3 regions of the Sporomusa sp. 246TCP1 genome follow, and region 2 is predicted to be linked to each of the others. Evidence: riboswitches for the same ligand, from Rfam matches in the RefSeq annotation. Region 2 holds a riboswitch; each other region holds the start of a gene.
What was found. Region 2 has a riboswitch for cyclic di-AMP ahead of AC1ECB_RS04205 (C40 family peptidase). Riboswitches for the same ligand answer to the same signal wherever they lie in the genome.
Positions count from the first base shown of each region.

Region 1: another riboswitch for cyclic di-AMP. It lies ahead of AC1ECB_RS06685 (peptidoglycan-binding protein); the one in region 2 lies ahead of AC1ECB_RS04205 (C40 family peptidase).
Region 3: another riboswitch for cyclic di-AMP. It lies ahead of AC1ECB_RS21430 (APC family permease); the one in region 2 lies ahead of AC1ECB_RS04205 (C40 family peptidase).

Region 1 covers NZ_CM170492.1:1,344,435-1,350,814, reverse strand. Annotated here, with positions in the region: gene AC1ECB_RS06695 (acyl-CoA dehydrogenase family protein) at 1-870, opposite strand, end outside; gene AC1ECB_RS06690 (DMT family transporter) at 975-1,427, opposite strand; gene AC1ECB_RS06685 (peptidoglycan-binding protein) at 1,557-2,156, opposite strand; cyclic di-AMP (ydaO/yuaA leader) riboswitch at 2,220-2,364, opposite strand; gene AC1ECB_RS06680 (L,D-transpeptidase family protein) at 2,472-3,194, opposite strand; gene AC1ECB_RS06675 (3D domain-containing protein) at 3,285-4,073, opposite strand; gene AC1ECB_RS06670 (flavodoxin family protein) at 4,175-4,888, opposite strand; gene AC1ECB_RS06665 (TetR/AcrR family transcriptional regulator) at 5,144-5,800, opposite strand; gene AC1ECB_RS06660 (2-phosphosulfolactate phosphatase) at 6,227-6,380, opposite strand, start outside.
Region 2 covers NZ_CM170492.1:880,054-886,433, forward strand. Annotated here, with positions in the region: gene AC1ECB_RS04185 (HyaD/HybD family hydrogenase maturation endopeptidase) at 1-469, shown strand, start outside; gene AC1ECB_RS04190 (hypothetical protein) at 497-811, shown strand; gene aroH (chorismate mutase) at 902-1,261, shown strand; gene AC1ECB_RS04200 (glycosyltransferase family 2 protein) at 1,407-2,390, shown strand; cyclic di-AMP (ydaO/yuaA leader) riboswitch at 2,464-2,601, shown strand; gene AC1ECB_RS04205 (C40 family peptidase) at 2,606-3,274, shown strand; gene AC1ECB_RS04210 (ABC transporter ATP-binding protein) at 3,395-5,125, shown strand; gene AC1ECB_RS04215 (HDIG domain-containing metalloprotein) at 5,155-5,724, shown strand; gene yyaC (spore protease YyaC) at 5,793-6,380, shown strand, end outside.
Region 3 covers NZ_CM170492.1:4,533,832-4,540,211, reverse strand. Annotated here, with positions in the region: gene feoB (ferrous iron transport protein B) at 1-504, shown strand, start outside; cyclic di-AMP (ydaO/yuaA leader) riboswitch at 935-1,072, shown strand; gene AC1ECB_RS21430 (APC family permease) at 1,132-2,979, shown strand; tRNA gene AC1ECB_RS21425 (tRNA-Ser) at 3,227-3,316, shown strand; RNA gene ffs (signal recognition particle sRNA small type) at 3,377-3,476, shown strand; gene dnaX (DNA polymerase III subunit gamma/tau) at 3,732-5,492, shown strand; gene AC1ECB_RS21410 (YbaB/EbfC family nucleoid-associated protein) at 5,515-5,841, shown strand; gene recR (recombination mediator RecR) at 5,845-6,380, shown strand, end outside.

The sequences.
Region 1 (6,380 bases), 460 kb from region 2:
AATTTGCATAGCCATGTCGGCCAGCATGGCCTGAACAAGTTGAAATGAGGCAATGGGCTTATCAAATTGTACACGTTCTTTTGAGTATTTAACGGCTAGCTCGAATGCAGCTTGTGCTAGCCCAACAGATACGGCACCAACAAATGGCCGGGCAGCATCCAGTGTTTTCATCGCAATTTTAAAACCTTCGCCTTCGCGGCCAATTCTATTTTCCACAGGAATACGTACGTTTTCCAGAATTAATTCGCAAGTATTTGACGCTCTGATGCCCATCTTTTCTTCTTCCTTGCCAACAGAGAAGCCTGGTGTGTTCCTGTCAACAATAAAGGCTGTCAATCCACGGATACCAGCAGTTTTGCGAGTATTGGCAAAAATAATATATATTTCAGCAATACCACCATTGGTAATAAAACATTTTGTACCATTAAGTATATACTCGTTCCCGTCTTTAACAGCAGTTGTTGCAACTGCTCCGGCATCTGAGCCTGCACCTGGTTCAGTTAGTGCAAAGGCGGCCAAATTACCATCATTTATGACACTAAACATTTTGCGTTTTTGCTCTTCGGACCCCAAGAGTACTACTGGGTAGGAAGCTAAAGCATTTGCAGCGGTTGTTGTAGCTACACCAGCACACCCTTTACCTAATTCTTCATAGATGAGAGCAATTGAGAGTGCATCAAGACCTGGTCCATCATATTCTTCCGGTACAGTTAAATTAAGTAAGCCTGCCTCATCAAGCTTTTTCCATAAATCAGAGGGAACTATACCTTCTTTATCCATTTCTAAAGCGTGAGGCGCAATTTCTTTCGCTACAAAATCTCTTACCATTTTTTGCATATCCAATTGATCGGGAGTAAAGTTAAAATCCATGCCTTGCCTCCTTGTGTTAGTACATTACCAAAAAATCCTAATGATAAGTATACCGCATAATTTTTTTTTTGTTAACACCTTAATTAAGAAAAAAATAAAAAAAACTATTTTAATAGCAGTCTAGCACCAACTGCGAGTAATACCAAGCCAATTAGCTGCTTGGGACTGCAAGCCATACGTTCAAGACCAAATCCCCCCAAGTAGTCAATTATGATTGCTGTTAATACTTGTCCAACAATAATGGCCGTAGTGGCATTGGCAACACCGACACTGGGAATGCTGGCGACTACCAAATAGATTATGGCAACACCAAGAATACCTCCTAGCCAGGAATACCATGGTGCCTCCTGCCATGCAGACAGATTGCCTTTGCCCAGATTACCGATAAACAGTAGCATCATGACTAAAATAGTTCCCGTAAGTTGAACAACAAACGTAGCCTCGAGCAGTCCAATAACCTTACTCAAACCACTATTAATCGATCCCTGCACTGCCATTAACACCCCAGATACAAAAGCCAGCACCAACGGCAGCATTTCACTTGAGATAAAATTCAATCCTAACCAACCCCCATGAAATTCTCAAATTCTATCAGTAGTATAGTACTTGATGCTTCTTAATATTCTTGGGGGATAATAACATTAGCTGCTATCAGTAAACAAAAAAAGCAGGCCGCAACCTGCAATTTATCCGTCAACTACATACACAGTTACTCTTTGCACGCCAAAATTCAATGCCTCACGGCGATTATCAAATGCTAAATCGATACGCTGGCCCTTTATTGCACCACCAATATCGTCAGCTATTGCATAGCCATATCCTGGGATATATAGCCGGGTTCCTAAAGGAATAACTGCTGGATCGACAGCAACCAAACCCTTACGCAAAAGGTTTCCGCCATAGGTATAGCTGCCATTACCCGGGTCATACGCAGAGTAGGCCGATGCTTTCATACTAAGGGCACGGCTATACCGGCTTGGCACCCCAGCCAGCCGTCCCAAATAGGCAAAGGTTTCTTTATCAACAATACCATTTACGTTAAGAGAGGAACTATGTTGAAATTCTTTTACAGCCTTTGCAGTAATTGGACCAAATATACCGTCAATGTCTCCTGAATAAAAACCACTGTCAGCCAAATATTTTTGTACAATCCGCACATTATCGCCGCGTGCCCCGAGCATTATAGTGGGTTGCTCCTGTGGTCCCGCAGCCATGCTCACCGAGGGAATGCTTACGGCTATCAGTAAAGAAAGCAAAAAAAAGACCTTTAAAAAAAGTTTTCCCAATCGATCACCTCTCTTTTCAGTATGCCTCTAAGGTTAGCTGTCATGCACTGCAAAGCAAAACACAAAACCTTAAGCATTAGCCTCCGGGGTTAGCTGTCGGATTCGGGCCAAAGAGAAGAGCTTAAGAACGCCCTACCGCGTTAGCGGATTCACCCCTATATGTGTATTGGGTCCCCCGTACCTTATAAGGATTCGGCATTATACATAGAATACACCGGAATATCAGTTTGGTCAAATCCAGTACTAGGTTGTATTTTACACTTATCTGCTATTTTCGTCAACTTCTTGATATTCTGATAGAATTTCTTACTAATTCTATATCCCTAACGCGGCACAAAACTCTTTGGTAGCTACACCGGTAGTGGTAATTCCCTTATCTGCCTGATAAGCCTTAACAGCTTCTTCAGTCATAGTGCCAAACAAGCCATCTGCTCTACCCTGAAAGTAGCCAAGTTCTTTGAGTTTCATTTGTAAGGCAACAACATCAGATCCTGAAGTTTTATATTTAAGGTTTCTTTTAATTATAGCCTTTCGACCATCAATACGCACCGGAGTCCCAATCGGAATCCATTCAAACAATTCTTCAACATCTTTATTACGCAGTCTAATGCAACCATGACTGGCAAATTGACCTATTGACCAGGGTTTATTTGTCCCATGAATGCCATAAGTGCCCCAAGGAACATTTAATCCCATCCAGCGTGTTCCAAATCCAGTTCCCCAATTATAGTCTTTCCATACCACATTCCACTCCCCGATCGGCGTCGGGGTTTTGCTTTTGCCTACTGCAATCCTGTATTTTTTATATATCTGGTCATCATTATAAACTTCAAGTACTTTAGATTGAGTATTTATTACTATACTCACTTTGCCTGTGGGTGCGTTGGTTGGTTGACTGGTGGTATCTATTGATGCCAGTTCTTGTTCATCCATATACTCAAAGCCAATAATACTAAAAACAATACTCAAAATCGCAAAAATTGCTATACCATAAAATATCGGTGATTTTCTGAATCCAAATGATAAAATGGAATTCACTTTGTCCCCTCCTTGTAGATAGCATATTCATTCCCAAATATATGCAGCCACCCAAAGGGATATGAGCAAAGAAAAGCCGGCCGAAGCCGGTTATTTAAGAACATATACTTTCACATTTTGAATCCCATAATCCAGCGCTTCTTGTCTGGTATTAAACGCTAAATCAATACGATTGCCTTTAATCGCACGGCCTTGATCGTCAGCTATAGCTTGACCGTAACCTTCAACCCAAAGTTTGGTTCCCATAGGAATAACAGCAGGATCTACGGCTACTACCCCTTTCTTAACCTTACCGCCTACATAAGTCAGGTCATTCCATTTACCATTATCGATTGAACCTGGACCATAAGCTGTCGCAGTCATGTTAATCAGCTTACTATAGTTTTGCGGCGCACCAGCAAGGGAATTATTATTCTGTACGGCTGTAGGTGTCAGGCTATTATTGCTGTTGAGTAATGTTGACAGCAGAGCAACTTCATCCTGGTATCCTGCCAGACGAGTAGTTACCGCTTCTTTAACCGTTTCATCTACTTTGCTGCGCACAGCCGTTTCTACTGCTTTAACAAGGTTTGCTTTAGCAGCTGCTTGATCTTGGGTTGACAGTTGCTGCGACAAAGCAGTTAAAGTATTTACCATATCAGCTTTTCCGGTATTCTCGATTGCTGTCTTGGCAAGTGTTCCCCATAAAACCTGCTTATCATCTTGTTTGAGAGTCTCACGTAATTTTAGTAACGCTTGTATTTGGTCAGCAGTTGAGGTTCCTGTAACGACTTCAGCTAGTTTATTGTCCCACACTGCGGCTTCTGCCCGGGGCATTGCTGATGAAAACAGCGGCATTGCAAAAACCATCAAAAGGATAGCGACTACCTTCTTTTTCAATAAAAATACTCCTCTCGTGTAATGGGTGGAATCCGAGGCTATTCTATCACATAGCTTACATAAATAATAGCGGTAAAATAAAGAAACCATAGTCCCTATCCCTATTTTATCAATCCTTTTTTCTTTAGTTCACTATACACACCCTTCGTTTTATCTTCTTTATCAGTCAAAATGATTTTGCGAAATAAAGGCTGCAATATAAAATATTTTATTAGCCTGCTGTAAGGATTTTGGAGTGGATACTGTTTTCCCCGAGTTATATCCCGAACAATTTTCCTTCCCAAGTCACGTGCCTTTTTTAAAGTAGCGGTATTGTTTGCAACCTCTTTTCCGCCAAGTCCAACTCCAAGAATACCAGATATATAGCCCCTGTTGAACACTCCTGTTGTTGCAAAACCAGCGAGCTCTTTGGCGGTCTTCTTATGCCCCATGCCAAGGGCGGCTGATATTCCGACGACATACTTGCCCCCTGCTACAGAACAAGTCAAAAACTCAAAAAATCCTAGTCGATCCCAAAGAGTCTTCATAATTGAATTGAAAGTGAAAGCATGCGTTGGCGAACCTAAAATAATCCCGTCGGCATCACACAAAACATTTCGTATCGTTTCAAAGTCGTCAGTGATGTGGCATTTTCCTTCGGCCAAGCATCTAAAACAGCCAGTACAATGTTCAATCCTATATTGGGGTAGAAATATTTCTGTAATTATTGCGCCTTCATCCTCTGCGCCCTTAAGAGCCTCACGAACAAGTGTAGCGGTGTTGCCATTAAATTTTGGACTACTGATAATCCCAGCTATTCTTATGTCTTTTGTCATTAATTTATCCTCCTTGCGTGCACACGTTGTGCGCTTCACATATATTTCACAGAAATCAAAACTCCTGCGTTGCGATGTAAGACAACCGACTAACCTCATGCGAAAGCCGCTGGGGGACGTAGCATGCCGGTAAAGTCAGGATTAGACAGCAAGTGCTATTAAGTAGCCTTGCGAGTCAAGCCATAGATGGTAAAGCCTATGGGCTGAATCCGTCTGTGGCTAGATATAAGCGTTCTTAAGTAAAGCAACGTTAGACTATCCAGCAGGCTTCGCCTTCTCTGCTTCCTCTGACAACCCCACTTTATCAATCATGCCTAAGCCAATCAAATCAATCGCGGTTTCAATCATTTTGTCAAGACTAACCTCTGATCGCTGCAATATACCCGAACGGCTCGAAAAAAACACTCCTTCCGCAACAGAATATAAGTAAATAGCCAATTGACGGGGGGCAATGGGCCGTAGCTCATGACGGGAAATACCTTCTCGGATGATATCCTCCATAATTTGAATCAGTACCTGTGATTTTTCGTTCAGCGTCTCTGCCAGTGGTTGGGGAAGATTAATGCCTGCCATAGGATTTGTCGCTAAATGCATAATTTCAAAGAATTGCGGCTCTTGATAATAAAAAGACTTATACGAATAGTAAATGTCCCGAAGGCGCAAGGCGGCGTGTCCGTTTTTTTGGGCAACCCGATGGATATCGGCAATCAGACAATCAAACGCCTCACTGCAAATTTGAAAGAATACCTCCGCTTTATTGTAGAAGTGAAAGTACAACGGGCCGGTTGAAAGGCTTGCAGCCTCGGCAATAGCCCGCATCGTGGTTTTGTGATAGCCCAACGATAAAAAAAGTTCGCGCGCTCGTTCCAAGATGACTGTCCGAGTATTTTGTGAATCGTCGTTTTCCGTCATAGCGCCTCCGTAAGAGTGTAACTGGTTGTGTCTATACTATAACAATGTTATAGTATAGGGTACATTATAACAACGTTATAGTATGGATGTCAATATGACGAGATATTTTTGTCCATCTTGATCATGAAGAAACAAGAAAGCAAAAATAATAAATTATAAACCATTCAAAGGCAGCAAGGTCTGATCGCAAACCGCCCATTGAACGAGTGGGAACGAATCGTTGCCATACCCCTGAAAAAATTATACATTATATTGGGATTAGAAAAAGCCCGCGTTGCATTGGAGCACTCGGGCTTTTTAAGAAGTTTGAATTTATCTTGGATACGAGTCAAGACTCCCGCCTTTATAGGCGGCGTTAATTCAGGTGGAGTAGACTCTCCACCTGAATCCCCAATGTTTCAGCTATGCTGCAACGAGTTCACTCACTTATGCAGTTATAGCGTTTGCTGCAAATACCGGAGCAACAGCTATTGTGTCTTGTTTCAAACATAAAGCAACATCTTTTTCAAAACCTATATTACATAGATAATCTGCATGTGACGATTGGGATACTCTTGTAAATAAATCGGCAGCAAAATCC
Region 2 (6,380 bases):
TGTTCTCGGTGTTGGCAATATCTTAATGCAAGATGAGGGGTTTGGTGTCCGGGTGGTTGAAGAAATCACCCGGCGCTATACATTCCCGGAACATGTGCAAATTCTTGATGGCGGCACTCTCGGGATGGAGCTGCTACGCTTTATTGCCGGTGTCGATTACCTGCTGATTATTGATGCGGTAAACGGTGGCGGCATGCCTGGCGAGTTTTATCAATTTGCCAATGAAGAAGTTAAGGTCTATTTTAAACAAAAGGTATCTATGCACGAGTTAGGGGTTCAGGATGTGCTGACAGCACTTGAACTCTTAGGAGAGCCGGTAAAAGAGATAGTCGTTTTGGGCGTTCAGCCTGCCGTGATTGATATTGGTCTTGAACTGAGTCAGGTTGTGCAACCGGCTATTGATCAGGCTGTACTACGAACGATTACTGTTTTGAATTCCTGGGGTATAAACTGTCTTCCGCACACATAGTAATTTACAAATGCGGGAGGTGGGGCTTTGAACTACCGTGTTCTGTATGTTATTCTTACCCTGAGCGAAGAACCAGAGGTATTTCCCGCCGAGGATTACCGGTATAACCAGGAAAATAGCTGTCATGAGTTATTAATAATAGTTTTTGACCAGAAGCTTTGGGTAGATACCCGGGCAGTGAAGTTAAAAAAGGTATCAGGAGCCACTTTTTGCTGGCAGGAGTATGAGCAGGGACAATACATAGAACTTAATCAGTCAGATACTGTTTGCCCCGAATGCGGTTGGTGGCGGTGCCATGTCTGTGGTTCTTGCCGATGCAATAAACCGCTAAAACAGGATTAATTACAAAACAATGTACAAAGCTTGCAGGAAAAATGCTAATTTATGCGTATATTATATAAGGGATTTTACTTAATTCTTTCTTGAGGAGTGGTGATTATATTACGCGGTATTCGTGGTGCAACAACTGTTACAACTAATAATCGTGAAGAAATATTTGAATGTGTAGCCGAACTGCTTGCGGCAATCTCACGGGAAAACTTGCTGAATACCGAAGATATTGGGGCCGTAATCTTTAGCTCGACTCCTGACTTAAACGCTGCCTTTCCGGCAGCCGGGGCAAGAAAGTTTGGTTGGACGCAAGTACCACTATTCGGGACGCAAGAAATCGAGTGCCCTGATGCGCCGGCACTTTGTGTTCGCGTATTGATTTTGTGGAATACTGATTTGAGGCAGCAAGACATTAAGAATGTCTACCTACATGGCGCTGCCAGTTTACGTCAAGACAGTTAGCGATAACGATAGACTTATCGTTTTAGCATAAAACCTGCTTTGTAATTTGCAAAGCAGGTTTTATGCTTACTTTTTCTCGTGTGTATTTGCAATCATTCGCCAGCAGTGCAATAATATAGTGGTAACAAGGAGGCTTGCATAGTTGATGGATATAATCAATAAACTGATATCTATTGTTGTGCCCGTATATAACGAACAGGAAAATATTGATAATTTCTATAGTGAAGTTGTTAAACATATGGAACAACTGGCCTATTGTTTTGAAATTATTTTTGTCGATGATGGCTCAAGTGATGCCACGCCGCTTATTTTGGAGCGGTTAGCTACTGGTGATAAGCGGGTACGGGCGCTTATTATGGCGCGTAACTTTGGTCATCAGGTGGCCTTAACCTGTGGCCTGGACCATGCCCAGGGAGATGCGATAATTACTATGGATGGTGATATGCAACATCCGCCGGAAATGGTACCGTTGTTAATTAGTAAATGGGAGGAAGGCTTTCAGGTTGTCCAAACAGTCAGGAAAAATACCGAAGGAGTATCCTGGTTTAAAAATTTCACCTCAGGTATGTTTTATAAGTTGATGAATGCCTTATCGAATGTCCAGGTTGCCGAGGGTGGTTCTGATTTTAGATTATTAGACAAGCAGGTTGTAGACAGTTTTCGACGTTTTCGGGAACGCGCCAGATTTATTCGTGGTATGATTAGTGCAATTGGCTACCGTCAAACGAACATCGAATTTATTGCTCCCAAACGGTTTGCCGGTCAATCTAAGTTCTCTTTAAAAAAAATGCTGCATTTTGCCCTTGATGGGATTACTGCTTATTCTAAAACACCACTTCGTTTTGCATTTTACATCGGGATTCTGTTGGGATCTGTAAGCATTGGCCTAACCCTGCATGTTCTCTATATTAAAATTTTTACCGCCGAAGCAGTTCCTGGCTGGGCGACAATTACCGCCAGTATTTTGCTTTTAGGCGGCTTGCAATTGGCGGGAATTGGTATTATTGGAGAGTATGTTGGCCGGATATTTGAAGAAGTAAAGCAGCGTCCTCTTTACTGGTTGCGGGCTGAGCTCGGCACGCAAGTGGCAAAAGATAAACAGGCGACATTTGGCGAAAAAGGAACTTGACCTAATAAATGTAAAAAAAAACACGATTTTTGGGAAGGAATTTCTAAATCTAAGCCGAATAATAGTTTTAGAGCATTATAGAAAGCCGAATCCAGCTCTGGTACGGGGGAACCAATTAAGGGGGTGAAACTTGATAAGCGTCAGCTTTTCAAGTAGGGTGCCTGCAACCCTAACCCGTCAGCTAACCTCGGAGGCAAGTGAGAGGAGAAACCTATTTGCAAAAGTTTTTCAGGTTTATTGTCGCTTTATGCCTCTTTTTAGGGACAGCTGCTTTTGCTCACGCTGCGGGTACATATGAGGTTGGCGACCAGGGAGATGATGTTGCCGCTATTCAAGCTCAGCTTAATAATCTGGGGTTTAATGCCGGTGCAGCAGACGGCGATTTTGGAAACTTAACGCTTAATGCCGTTAAATCTTTCCAAAAAGAGCGTGGTCTTGAATCAGATGGTGTGATTGGAGCGCAAACCTATCGTGCTCTGATGGGACGCGATATTCCAGCCAGTCGTGATTCCTCTACTGCTTCGGTAAGGCGTATCATTCAGACTTCCATGCGTTACAGAGGTGTACCGTATGTATTTGGTGGGACAAGTCCTGATGGTTTTGACTGCTCTGGCTTCACTCGCTATGTTTTTGCTCAGAGCGGCGTCTATTTGCCACGAATGGCTGATGAACAATTTGAAGTTGGGCGGCATGTATCTTATGGTCGTCTTCAGCCTGGGGACTTGGTGTTTTTTAGCACTTACACTTCAGGAGCATCTCATGTCGGCATCTATATTGGTGATAGTAGATTTATCAGTGCTACGTCTAGTAGTGGTGTAAGAATTGACAGTCTAGATAGTGGTTACTGGGGTTCGTGCTACATCGGTGCTCGCCGGGTGATGTAAAGTAAGAAAGGAAGGCATGACAGCCTTCCTTTTTTATTGCCCCTGGGTACTTGTATTTAACGATAGGAACTGAGACAATATAAGTGTAAAGTCAAGCATTATTATAGTGGAGATATTATTATGTTTAGTTTTTATTGGCGAAAGTTCATAGTACCCTATTGGTTATTAGCTTTAACAGCGGTACTGTGTTTTATTGTTGCAAGTTTAGCGGGCTTGGCGGCGCCGCTGGTAGTTAAGCTGCTGATTGACGATGCGCTGACCAGTGGCAATATTGCGTTTTTGCATCTGATTACTGCGGGTATCATAATTCTATACTTCATTCGTGGATTATTTTCTTATTTTTATGGATGCAGTATGGCAAAAGCCGGCAATAAGATGCTGGCTAAACTGCGGCAGGATATGTTCAGTAAGTTGCAGTCACTAGATTATGCCTATTTCATGAAAACTCCGTCAGGTGAGCTTATTTCTCTATTTACCAATGATCTATTGTTTATTCAACAGGCCGTTACGGTAGGTATTCCTGATGCTATTGTTGAGTCACTCAATCTACTGGCTATCATGGCAATTATGATTTATTTTGATTGGGAGCTGGCGATCGTGACTTTTGCAACTTTGCCATTTATCATCATTGCCATCAGTTTTTTTAATAATAAAGTTGGCCGGTTAGGAGTGCTTGTTGAACATACGCTGGCGAAAGTCACAGCCATTATTCAACAATCGCTCATATCGATCATAGTCGTGCAAAGTTATGTCCGGGAAGGTTATGAATACAAAAAATTCAGTGAAAAGATTCAGCAAGCAGCAAACGAATTGCTAAAAGCTCAGCGATTAAGTGCAATTTTGGTGTCATTGGTAGAATTTCTTGCCGCTATCGGTTTAACTATTATTGTCTGGTATGGTGGTCGGGAGGTTATTCAGGGTGATCTGAGTATTGGCGGGATGTTTGCTTTTCTGGTGTATATTATCAATATACCTATGCCTGTACGCAAAATCAGTCAGGCTTTGACTTATCTGAAGCTTGGTGCAGTAGCCTGGGGGCGTATTAACAGCTTGCTTAACGAACATACTTCGTCGGTGGTTGATGGTTATTTACAAATTCCTACGGCGGAGGGATTAGTCGAGTTTAAGGATGTGTCATTTGCTTACCAGGCTGGCAAGCCGGTACTGGAAGATATTAATATTCATGCAAAGCCAGGAGAGGTTATTGCTATTGTTGGCCCCAGCGGGGCAGGTAAATCGTCATTTGCTAATTTACTCTTACGTTTTTACGATCCAGACAAAGGGGCTGTTTATTTAGACGGAATAAATATTAAAAAACTTAAAATTGGTGATCTGCGGCGGCAGATTGGCTTTATTCAGCAGGAACCGGTTCTATTTAACACCACTATTCTGGAAAACCTCCGTTATGGCAGGCCGAATGCAACTATAAGCCAGATTGAGCAAGCAGTTAGATTATCCAATGCTTACGATTTTATTATGGCCTTGCCATTAGGCTATGATACGATAGTAGGAGAATTGGGCGGAAATCTGTCTGGTGGTCAGCGACAGCGGATTGCTATTGCCAGAGCGATTATTATGGAACCTGCCATATTGCTTTTTGATGAACCGACTGCAGCCCTTGATGCTCATACCGAAAAACAGGTTATGTCAGCCATTCGGCAAGCCAGCACGGGACGGACAGTCTTTATTATTACCCACCGTATGTCGACAATTATGGCTTCAGACAGGGTAGTGTATTTGACGGGTGGCAGGGTTGCGGAAACGGGTACTCATCAGGAGCTTATTGACAAGGGGGGCTTATATGCCCGGGCAGTTCGGCTTGATGAACTTGAACTGCGTATAAACCCGTAAATTATATGATATAAACCAGGAGGCTTACGATGGACTATAGTAGATCAGGTGCTTGGAAACTATTACGTAACCATGTTCAAAGCGAAGTACTTTTAAAACATTGCCTGGCAGTTGAGATTGCCATGCGCGCCTATGCCGCAAAATTTGGACAAGATGTTGAATATTGGGGGGCCGTAGGCTTGCTTCATGATGTTGATTTTGAGAAATATCCTGAAGATCATCCAAACCATGGTCGAGAAATTCTTATTGCCGCTGGCTATGACAGTCAGTTTGCTACCGATGTGGAGGCTCATGCTCGTGATTGGCAGCCAGAGCGCACACTGTTGCAAAAAACATTATTAGCAGTGGATGAACTGACTGGGTTTATTATTGCCTGCGCTCTGGTGCGTCCTGATAAGAGTTTGGACAATTTAGAAGTAAAATCAGTTATGAAAAAATTCAAAGATAAAGCCTTTGCTCGTGCTGTCAATCGTGAAACACTGACAACAAGTGCTGAAGCTATGAATATTGACTTTAAAGAACATGTTGCTTTTGTTATCAAGGCACTGGCCCAGGCTGTGAAAATGCCTGAATACCAGGAATTGCCGTTGATCGAATAATGAATACCAAACATAAACCCGATAAAAGGTGCATATAGATTAACGAGATAGCTAAGAGGAGAGAGAGCATGGCAAAAAATGCCCTTAATAGGCTTACTGTTAATCTACATGACATCGATATCCGGAACAAATTATATGAACATTTGATACTACTCTTAAAACGTCAGGAAGGGATCGGTTTGCGACCACTTGTGGCGCTCTGTATTGGCTCTGATCGTTATACAGGCGATGCTTTAGGGCCGTTAGTTGGTACCCACCTTGAGGGAAAAAACGAATGTAATGTGTATGGTACACTAGAACAGCCTGTTCATGCAGGTAACTTTGTGGAGACGTTAAATCGGATAACTCACCATCATCATCATCCACTCATTATTGCCATTGACGCTTGCCTTGGCAAAAGTCATCAAGTCGGTAATATTGAAATCTGGCAGGGGGGGTTGGCCGCAGGGATTGCAGTAGGCAACAGACTGCCTACTATCGGTGATATCTCAGTTATCGGTGTTGTCAATGCCCAAAGTCAGATTGGCTATCTGGATCTGCAAAGCACGTCTTTAGCTAAAGTAATGAAACTCAGTAAAGTCATCGGTGAAGCCATTAGTGAGGCCATTCATACGGTAGTTGCTAAGAACATACCCACGTGTACGCAATCAGTTGCT
Region 3 (6,380 bases), 2.4 Mb from region 2:
GCAGCTAACACTGAGTTATATCCGTGGGCCATGCGTTATCTGGAACTCAAGACTGAAAATGAAGAGCAGATTGAACACTTCCAGAAAGAAGAGGCTGGGGAAAAATTAGCCCAAAGCTATGCTGGACAGCTCGGCAAATTTATTGAGCCGGCTATTCGACCATTGGGCTTTGATTGGCGGTCAGGCATTGGTTTAATTGCGGCCTTTACCGCGAAAGAGGTTTTGGTTAGTACCATGGGTACTATCTATAATGTAGGTGAAGCCGATGAAGGGTCGGTTGCGTTGCAGCAAGCGCTGGCCAATGATAGCAGCTTTACCCCATTAATTGCCTATTCTCTGATGGTGTTTGTGCTTATCTATTCACCGTGCCTGGCAGCATTAGCAGTTATCAAACGGGAATCAAATTCCTGGAAATGGCCAATTTTTGCTACCGTATATACAACTACCCTGGCATGGATAATGTCGTTCTTAGTTTACCAAATAGGAAGTCTTCTGGGCTACTAGGGAAAAAGACGTGAGCGGGATGGATACGATAATTGTATTTATTTTCGGCTTAGTTGCGGGTGGCTATATAGCCAAAATTATTTGGCAGGAATTGCAGGGGAAAACGCGATGCCATTGTTCTAATAGCTGCGGAAATGATTGTTATTAATAAAGTCCAACCACTTCATTCAAACAAGTGGTTGGACTTTATTTATAAGAGTATATTGGTGTAATTTTCTTGGCCGTCTTTATGACAGTCCAGTCGCTATTTATAGCCGATAAACATGAATTTTTTGGGGAATGACGAGCCACAACACGCAAAAGAAAGCGTGACTGTGAGCGAAGAATCCAATATTGTTTAGTGAGTAGCCATGACATCTAGCAGGCGTTAAAGAAGCATAGGCGAACTTTATGTGCGATTAGAAAAGCAGTATGATTACAGTTAGTTAAACATAACATAATGCCGAGTTCCATTTTGGAAGCGGAGGAACCACTTTTTGGGGTTAATTTTGCCAATTAGGTAAAAGGGATGTTTTTCTCTTGTCATCCTACCCGTCAGCTAACTTCGCAGGCTAAAGCAGGGGTCGAAAGACCGACAGGTCTTTTTTTTGTGTTAAAAAAATGAATAATGAAACTGGAGGCGCTACTATGATGCGCGTACTTCGCCGATTACTTATCGGCAAGCCACTTCATAACCGGGAATTGGCTCACGAAAAACTTCCAAAATGGAAGGCATTGTCTATTTTTTCCTCAGATGCATTATCATCTGTTGCCTATGGTCCGGAACAAATAATGCTTGCGTTGGTTGCTGTTCCCAGCCTGGTAGCTTACGGGTTTATGGGGCCTGTGGCTATAGGTATTCTGTCACTGCTGGCTATTGTAGTGTTATCCTATGTGCAGGTGGCTAAAGCCAATCCTGAGGGTGGCGGGGCCTATACGGTGGCCAAGAAGAATCTGGGCAAGATGCCGGCGTTGGTGGCAGCTGGCTCAGTCTTTGCCGATTATGTACTGACAGCTGCGGTGAGTGTCTCGGCCGGCACAGCAGCTATTGTTTCGGCTTTTCCTGCCTTGGCGGGGCGGGAAGTTATCATTGATGTACTGGTTCTTTTTGCCATATTAATGCTAGTTAATCTGCGCGGAGTTCGGGAATCCTCCAATGCCTTCGTAATACCTACCTACGCTTTTTTGTTTGGTATCATCATTTTAATTGTAATAGGTATATGGAAGTCCGTTACTGTTGCTCCCTATCTGCTGCCACCAGAGTCCTTAGCCCGCCAGCAACTGGATTGGGCGATGTTGTTTGTGATTTTAAGGGCCTTTGCCAATGGTTGTAGTTCAATGACAGGGGTAGAAGCTATTGCAGATAGTGTTCCCATGTTCCGCAAGCCGGAAGCCCGTAATGCTGCTATTACTACGTACTGGATGGCTGGAACCCTGGGTTTTATGTTCCTGGGTATTACCTACCTTGTCATGCATTATCACATTTTACCGATAGCTGAGGTAACGGCTATGTCGCAATTGGCAGAAGAAATTTTTGGCCGTTCGGCTGCCTATTATTATATTCAAATTACTACAATGCTGGTGTTATATCTGGCAGGCAATACGGCCTACAACGGCTTGCCGGTGCTGTTATCTATTGTGGCTAAGGATGGGTATATGCCCCGTTATTTGGCGACACGTGGCGAGCGGTTGACATTTTCTAATGGTATTATTTTACTAACTGTCGCGGCTGCGTTGTTAATTATCGTGTTTCGGGGAAATACTGAGCATCTCATTTCGCTGTATGCTATTGGTGTATTTATTTCGTTTACTATTGCTCAATCCAGCATGGTCGTTCACTGGAACCGGGAGCGTGGTAAAGGATGGCAGGTTCGGGCGCTGCTAAATGGCATTGGTGCTACGACTACCGGTCTGGTTGTTCTTATTATTACTGTAACAAAATTTCTCTATGGTGCCTGGATTATCTTGTTGTTTATTCCTATTATGATTTATATCTTTACAGCCATCCGGGGCCACTATAACTCTATAGCCGATCAACTACATCTGCCGGAAGAATGCTATGAAAAGGGAGCGGCTACTTTTCCAGAGGGTAAACATATTGTTATTGTACCTGTATCGACAACAACGCGCGTGGTGTATGAAACCATTAAATATGCCAAAATGATTGGTGATAATATTTTGGCTGTTCATGTATCTAATAATGAAGAAACGACAAAGAAAGTTGTTGAAAAGTGGAAGCTGTGGGATCCGGGTATAGAATTAATCGTTATTCGTTCGCCCTACCGGTTACTAATGCGGCCACTCCTGCATTTTATTGAGAAGAAGGAGCGGGAAAAGGGACCAGATGATTATATCACAGTCATTATCCCTGAGTTTGAGACGCGGAAATCCTGGCACCGGCTCTTGCATAATCAGACTGGCTGGTTTTTGCGGAATACCCTTATTTGGAGGGAAAACGTTATTGTAACTACCGTTCCCTACCACTTGAAAGAATAGTAAAAGGGGGTTGTCTCATTTTTGAGGCAACCCCCTTTTACTATTCATTGATTGACTTTTATGATACTCGTTGATCTGCTGAAGTTTTGCTAGGCAGCAGCTTGACAAGCCCCTTGGTACTGGTTATAATTAAGCAGTATTCTCGCGTAGCATTTTATGTAGTCTGCATTACTGTAAAAAATGCTAACAATTACCGGTTGCATTGTATGTCCAAATAAGCTATAATAATGTTCTGTTGAGAGCACTTGGAGAGATGTCCGAGCGGTTGAAGGAGCACGCCTGGAAAGCGTGTGTAGGGGAAACTCTACCGAGGGTTCGAATCCCTCTCTCTCCGCCATATTAAATTAAGAATTGAAGCCGGCTACGGCTTTTTGTTTTCCAGGACGGGCTATAGCAGTACCGGGTCTTACGCAATAAGAACTCATGAACCGCGTCAGGTCCGGAAGGAAGCAGCGCTAAGTGATCCCTCTTATGTGCCGCAAGGGTGCCTGGTTGCTGCTGTGGTCCGTCGTGGGAAACAAGGATGTAGCAATAAGACAGACAAAAGCATAATTTCCGCATGAAGTAGCCCAATAAGCAGGCTGCTTTTTTGTTATCTAGATAGATGGAAAGGCTAAATATTATTATTAATTATTTTCTTTAAAAAGGGAAATATTTTAACGTTGTGGAATAATAAATAAGTTATAGCCTACAAATTTTAATATGTTGCATAGAGTTATAAATGAAGTTTTACCTGGATAGGTGGTGTAGGGATGGCCTATGTAGCTTTATATCGGAAATGGCGACCGCAGGATTTTGACAATCTGGTTGGTCAGGAACATATCAGCATTACTTTGAAAAATGCGATTACTACTGGCAAAATTGCTCATGCTTATTTGTTTGCCGGGCCACGCGGAACCGGCAAAACCAGTACCGCCAAAATTTTGGCTAAAGCGCTCAACTGCCAGAATGGCCCTACTGTCAGCCCTTGTAACCATTGTGACAATTGTGATAAAATTACCACTGGTACATCAATGGATGTCTTTGAGATTGACGCCGCCTCCAACCGGGGGATTGATGAGATCCGCGAACTTAGGGAAACTGTTAAATTTGCGCCTGTAGATGGACGCTATAAGGTGTATATCATTGATGAAGTGCATATGCTGACAACAGAGGCATTTAACGCTCTGCTCAAAACTTTGGAGGAACCACCGGGGCATGTGGTTTTTGTTTTGGCAACGACTGAGCCGCATAAAATTCCTGCTACTATACATTCGCGTTGTCAACGCTATGATTTCCGGCGGATTAGTGTTAAGGAGATTGAACAGCGGTTAGCCAGTATAGCAAAGCAGAGTGACCTTAGGGCTGCCCCGGAAGCGTTGCGGCTGATTGCTGTACAAGCGGATGGTGGTATGCGCGATGCTCTGAGTATTTTGGACCAGTGTTCCACCTTAGATGATAATGAGATGATAACAGCAGAGCATGTGCGGCAATTGCTAGGATTGATTGGCCACGAATGGGTGTGGCAGCTGACTGATGCGATTGCCGTGCGGGATGCACATACCATATTGTTGAAGCTTGATGAACTCATTCAACTGGGCAAGGATATCCGTCAGCTGCTGCTGGAGTTGGCTCTGCATGCCCGTAGCCTGATGCTGTATAAAGCCGCGCCTAATATTGATACTATTGAGGTGTATAGTGAGGATAAAGCGGTGCTTGCCATGCAGAGCGCCAAATTCAGTCATCAAGAACTGGTACATATGCTGGAAGTCTTACACCAGGCTGCCAATGATACTAAGTGGGTAGCTGAGCCGCGCATCGCTGTCGAGATGGCACTAATTACCCTGTGCCGGCGAGCGGCAGGCAGTGATGTAGCTGCTTTACTTGAACGGGTTGCTGCGCTTGAGGCCAAACTGGCTAACCAGCCAGCGGTAATAACCGCTGCGGCTAATCCGGCAGCGAGTATACGACCTGCAGGGCAGCCGCTAGCGTCTTCTGCTCAGCCACATAATCAGACGCTTCAGTCCAGGGGAATTTCGCAACCACACCCCGGACAGCAGCCGGAGACAGAACATCAGATATCTGCTAAACGCCCTGTTCCGGTTCAACCTGTTCCCATTCAGCCTGAGCAGGCTGCTCCCACTGTCAATGCCGCCAACCTGTCAGAGGTATGGGCAGCGATGTTGAAGGAGCTGTTAGCTAGTGGTAAGCGGTCTGTCCATGCTTGTGTCATGCAAGGCCACTTAACAGCGATTACTGACCAACAGGCGATGGTTCGTTTTACGGCGACCTTTCCTAAAGAGCGCACTGAGAAAGACGATTATCGGAACATTGTAGAAAAAACGCTGGAACAAGTCTCGGGGCACAAAGTAAGACTGATTTGCTCACTGGGTGTAGATACGCCAGCTGTCAAAACGGTTAAGCCGTCAGTGACAGTATTGCCGCCGGCACTGGCTGATTCCGAACTCAACGATCCGGCAATCAAGCAGGCTCAAATGATGTTTGGCGGCAAAGTAATTAAGATAGAAGAATAAATTATTTTAGGAGGATGATAACATGTTTGGCAATATGGGAAATATGGCTGGAATGATGAAAAAAGTACAAAAGCTTCAGGCCGAAATGGGCAAGTTGCAAGAGGAATTGAAAGCTCGTAGCCTTGAGGTATCTACTGGGGGCGGTGCAGTGAAAGTGGTTATTACCGGTGAAAAGAAGATTCAATCGATAAAAATTGCACCTTCTGCCGTTGATCCTGAGGATGTAGAAATGCTAGAGGATTTGGTAGCTGCTGCTGTCAATGAAGCGATAAACAAAGTGGATGATATGATGGCTCAGGAGATGGGCAAGTTAACCGGCGGTCTTAACCTGCCACCAGGAATGCTTTAAACCATGAGTTATATTGCGCCGATTGGCAGGCTGGTTGAGCAGTTTCGCCGCTTACCGGGCATTGGACCGAAATCTGCGGCTCGTCTTGCTTATCATGTGCTTAAGATGGATAAAAGTCAGGTAGCAGCGCTGGCACAGGCCATTGTTGAGGCTAAAGAACGGGTAGGATATTGTTCGGTTTGTTTTGACTTAACCGATACTGATCCCTGCCAGATCTGCCGGTCTGAGGGGCGGGATCAGTCAGTGGTATGTGTAGTCGAGGACCCCAAAGATGTGGCCGCCATGGAGCGTACTCGTGAATTCAAAGGTCTATACCATGTATTGCACGGTTCTTTATCACCACTTGAGGGTGTAGGTCCGGATGATATAAAAATCAAAGAACTGTTAGGCAGGGTTGGTAAAGGTATTCAAGAGGTTATAATGGCCACTAATCCCAATGTGGAAGGTGAGGCTACGGCTATGTATATAGCCAAGCTCTTAAAGCCACTAGGAGTAAAGGTTACCCGCATTGCTCACGGTTTGCCGATGGGCGGCGACCT